Regions from separate parts of the Cupriavidus sp. 05L411 genome, predicted to be linked through region 2. Evidence: predicted binding sites of a transcription regulator. Region 2 holds the regulator's gene; the other holds the start of a gene.
What was found. Region 2 encodes sigma-54, which starts transcription at its own class of promoters, with help from an activator protein. Its sites were predicted from a motif close to TGGCANGNAANCTGCTTT; they were not measured.

Region 1: the regulator sigma-54 is predicted to act here: its motif matches at 1,202-1,219, upstream of AC1DQR_RS08135 (collagen-like triple helix repeat-containing protein).

What each region holds. Positions count from the first base shown of each region.
Region 1 covers NZ_JBFTOQ010000005.1:261,045-263,511, reverse strand. Annotated here, with positions in the region: gene AC1DQR_RS08140 (collagen-like triple helix repeat-containing protein) at 1-679, opposite strand, end outside; gene AC1DQR_RS08135 (collagen-like triple helix repeat-containing protein) at 1,382-2,467, shown strand, end outside.
Region 2 covers NZ_JBFTOQ010000003.1:293,553-296,019, reverse strand. Annotated here, with positions in the region: gene lptB (LPS export ABC transporter ATP-binding protein) at 1-693, shown strand, start outside; gene AC1DQR_RS05350 (RNA polymerase factor sigma-54) at 828-2,303, shown strand; gene hpf (ribosome hibernation-promoting factor, HPF/YfiA family) at 2,353-2,467, shown strand, end outside.

The sequences.
Region 1 (2,467 bases), on a different contig from region 2:
CGCCCGCGCCATTGACCGCTGTGCCGACTTGCGAAACCAGTGAACCCACCGGCGTGGTGACGGCAGCCAGGGGCGACAGCGGACCGCTGCCCAGGCCGCTGACGAGCGCGCCGGCATTGGTCACGGCATTGCCCACCTGGCTGACCACGCCGCCGGTGCTTGCCACCGTGGTGCCGAGCGGATTGGTGGCATTAGGGATGTTGCCCAGGCCGTTTTGCACGCCGTTGCCCAGGGTGCTGACCGCGGCGCCGAGCGAGCCGACCACGCCGCCCAGGCCGTCCTTGGATTGGGTCGAGAGAATCGGCAGGTTGGTGTTCTTGATCTGCGTGCCGAGGTCGCTCACGACGTTGCCAGCCGAGGTCACGATGCCACCCGCCTGATCGACGATCTTGCTGGTCGGTGTCAGCGCGGCCGTGTTGCCACCGTTATTGCCGCCATTGTTGCCACCGTTGTTCCCACCGGAATTGCCGCCGTTGCTGCCACCGCCCGTGCCGGCGTTGGTGCCGCCACCGGTACCAACGCCGCTGCTGCCGGTGGTGCCTGCGCTGGTACCGCCGCCATTGCTGGTGCCCGCACCACTGCCGGTATCCATGGACGTTGTGCCGCCACCGCTGGCGCAACCGCCGAGTGCCAACAGCGAGCCGAGCAGTGCCGTGATGAGAATCTGTTGAGTACGCATGACCTTTTCCTTTTTTTCTTCCCGTCGTGAAATCACGGAGCGCGTGGCGCATGCCGTGTTGTCACTGCATTGCGCAAAGGGTGTGCCAGTGCGTGCCAGCATGTCGCCGGCGCGCGCGCGGGCGCCGGACAAAAACGCGCCAAGCCTTGCCACGCTTGGGTTTGAAGAGGATGAGACATAGCCGGGAAAGGACCAGACATGAGCGCGCTGTGCGGTGTTTCGGTGTTACGCGTTACGTAACGCCGTGGCGCCCATAGGGAACAACGCGGACTTGTTCCCTGCGCCGCGGCCGCATGCCGCCGTGTCGGCGGCGTGTGGGCAGACGGCGCGTGTGCAGTTGGGCATCGGGAACATCGAGGGGGGAACACGTTACGTAGCACGTAACACGCAGCGCGGCATGGGGCCGCCTTGTTGTGCAACGCGACGCGCGACTTGCCCATGCTCGCCATCCCGCGTCAAACAACGGTTTGCGCGGCGGCGCCAGCAGTGATGGACTGCCTTGCCAACAGCGTGGCATGCAGGTGGCACGCAGCTTGCGGTATTGACTCCCGACAAGCGCGGCGCACAGCGCGGCGCGGCGCAAACGCCCTCGTCGTATTGCGGTATTGCGTTCCGCGCTCAAGGCTTCGCATGCATCGTCCAAGAGCCAATTCGATTGCAGTTCCAAAGGAGAACCTTCCGCGAGGAAGACCAGGAGATCCCATGAAAGCGCATTTCGCCCCGATTTCATCCATGACCCTCGCCTGTGCCGCCGCACTGTTGCTGCTGGCAGGTTGCTCCTCAGGCGGCTCCGGCAGCGGCGCCAGCCCCAGCGCCGTCACGCCAACCACGCCCCCTCCGAACACGCCGGCTGCGACGCCCGACACCACGCCCACCGCCAAGGTCACTGAAGGCGTGGGCAATACGGTGGTGGCAGCGGGCAATGCGGTGAGCGATATCGGCAAGCAGATCCAGGCTGCGCAAGTGCCGCTGCTGCCTGATGCCACGCGCAACGCGCTCGGTGGCGTAGTGGTAAACGCCGGTAACACGGTAGGCGCGCTAGGCGTGGGTGTGCGCGACGGCCTTGGCACGATGGGCGCCGTCACCGATCCGCTTGGCATCACCGTGTCCAGCACGGGCAACGTGGTGCAGAAAGCCGGCGTCACGGTATCGAGCGCGGGCGATCTCGTGAGCAGCCTCGGCACCGGGCAACTGGCGCCGCTAGGTGCGGTGACCTCGCCGGTGGGCGGCCTGGTCAATCAGGTTGGCGGCGCGGTGACGACGGCCGGCGGCAAGCTCGGCGAGGCGCTCTCGACCGGCCCCGTGGCGCAAGTCACCGGCAGCGTGAGCAAGGTGATCGTGCCGCTGACCACGCAGGTCACTACCGTTACGCAAACGGTTGGCGGAGCCACCGGCCTTGGCGCGCCGCTGGACAAGCTGCTGGCAACCCTTGGTAACTCCGTGGCCAGCGGCGGCAGCCTGCTGACCAATACCCAGGCCCCGTTGGTCTCCAGCCTCGGCGGTGTCGTGACCGAAGCCGGCAAGACCGTCGCGGGGACCGGCGTGCTGGTGCACGGCAACGGCACCGGCGGCAATCCGCTCGGCGGGTTGCTCAACAACCTGCCGCTGGGCGGCATTGCGGGCGGCTCCAGTTCGGGCACGGGCGCAGGCACAGCAGGCGTGCTGGCACCCGTGACCGGCTTGCTTGCGGGCGTGACGGGTGGTGCTTCCGCGGGCACTGGCACCGCCGGCGCGATCGGGCCGCTGGCCGGTTTGCTGGCACCTGTGACGGGCGTGCTGAGCGGCGCG
Region 2 (2,467 bases):
CGCACCGTGGTCAAGGACGTGTCGCTCGACGTGAAGAGCGGCGAGGTGGTTGGCTTGCTGGGCCCCAACGGCGCGGGCAAGACGACGTCGTTCTACATGATCGTGGGGCTGGTGGCGCTGGACGAGGGCGATATCGTGCTCGACGACAAGCACATCAGCGGCCTGGCCATCCATGAGCGAGCGCGCATGGGCCTGTCCTACCTGCCGCAGGAAGCCTCCGTGTTCCGCAAGCTCAATGTGCAGGAGAACATCCGCGCAGTGCTGGAGCTGCAGCTCAACGATGGCAAACCCCTGGGCAAGGTCGAGATCGAGCGCCGGCTGGACACCCTGCTGGATGACCTGCAGATTGCCCACCTGCGCGACAACCCGGCGCTATCGCTGTCCGGCGGCGAGCGCCGCCGCGTGGAAATCGCCCGCGCGCTGGCCTCCGCGCCGCGCTTCATCCTGCTCGACGAGCCCTTCGCCGGCGTCGACCCGATCGCGGTGGGCGAAATCCAGCGCATCGTCAGCTTCCTCAAGGCACGCAATATCGGCGTGCTGATCACCGACCACAACGTGCGCGAGACACTGGGCATCTGCGACCACGCCTACATCATCAGCGAAGGCGCGGTGCTGGCGTCCGGGCAGCCTGAAGACATCATCGCCAACGAGTCGGTGCGCAAGGTCTACCTGGGCGAGAACTTCCGTATGTAAGGGCGCGCGGCGCCTGCCGCGCATCGCCCCCCGGCGGCTTCAGTGTCGCCTTTTATCCTTCAAACGATCATAGCGACACCAGCGATAGCAATTTCCGTTCCACCAGTACGGAAGTTGGGCATAAAATAGGTCGCATGAAACCGTCGCTACAGCTCCGCCTCTCGCAGCATCTCGCGCTTACGCCGCAACTCCAGCAGTCGATCCGGCTGCTGCAACTGTCCACGCTTGAACTGCAGCAGGAAGTGGAACAGGCGCTGACCGAGAACCCCTTGCTCGAGCGTGAGAACGACTGGCTGGACAGCCCGTTGCGCGTATCTTCGGACGGCTCGGTGAACCTGCAGAGCGCGCCCGCGCCGGCGCCAGCCGATGGCCAGGGCACCAGCGAGAACCGCCCCGATGGCGCCCCCGAAGCCGACGACAGCTACTCTGACAGCAATGAGGATTACGGCAGCGACTGGAGCCTGGACGACTTCGCACGCCGCCCGCAAGGCGAAGACGACGAAAAAACCCCGATGCAGCTGCGCGATGCCGAGCCCACGCTGCGTGAACACCTCATGGAGCAGCTGGCGCCGCTCAAGATTTCCCTGCGCGACAAAGGGCTGGCCATCTTCCTGGTCGAATCCCTGGACGATGATGGCTACCTGAGCACCACGCTCGAGGAAATCTGCAGCGAGCTGCCGGAGGAGCTCGAGTTCGAGGTCGACGAGATCCAGGCTGTGCTCACGCTGCTGCAGAGCTTCGATCCGCCGGGCGTCGGGGCGCGCAACGCCGCCGAGTGCCTGGCGCTGCAATTGCGCAGGCTCAAGCATCCGCAGCGCGAACTGGCGCTGAGCATCGTCACCAATCACCTGGAGCTGCTGGCGGTGCGCGATTACACGCGCCTGAAAAAAGCGCTGCAAGTGGACGAGCCGGAACTCAAGGCAGCACATGAACTGATCCGCTCGCTCGCGCCCTATCCAGGCCACGCCTACAGCCGGCCAGAAGCGGACTTCGTGGTGCCCGATGTTTTTGTTCGAAAGTTGAGCGGCGGATGGATCGCCCACCTCAACCCGGATGTGATGCCGCGGCTACGCATCAACGACATGTACGCGCAGATTTTGCGCGGTGCAAAAGGCGACGCTGGCGCGGCCGGGCTGCAGCAAAAACTGCAGGAAGCACGCTGGTTGATCAAGAATATCCAGCAAAGGTTCGATACGATATTGCGCGTCGCACAAGCCATTGTCGAACGTCAAAAGAACTTCTTCACCCACGGTGAAATTGCGATGCGCCCCTTGGTTTTGCGGGAGATTGCCGATACACTGGGTTTACACGAGTCCACCATCTCTCGGGTGACTACCAATAAATACATGGCAACGCCGATGGGGACTTTCGAGCTGAAGTATTTTTTCGGCTCTCACGTATCCACAGAAACCGGCGGCGCGGCCTCATCAACGGCAATCCGTGCGTTGATCAAGCAATTGATAGGAGCCGAAGACGCTAGGAACCCCTTGTCCGACAGCCGGATTGCCGAATTGCTCGGCGAGCAAGGCTTTGTGGTGGCACGGCGTACCGTTGCCAAATACCGCGAAGCGCTCAAGATTCCCGCGGTAAATCTCCGTAAGACTTTGTAGCCGAGCTGCATCGCCTGCCTGATGCAGCTCTTTCAGAAGGAGAAACGCTATGAACTTCAAGATCAGTGGACACCACTTGGACATCACGCCCCCTCTGCGTGAGTACGTGGAAACGAAACTGGAGCGTATCGTCAGGCATTTCGATCAAGTCATTGGCGTAAGTG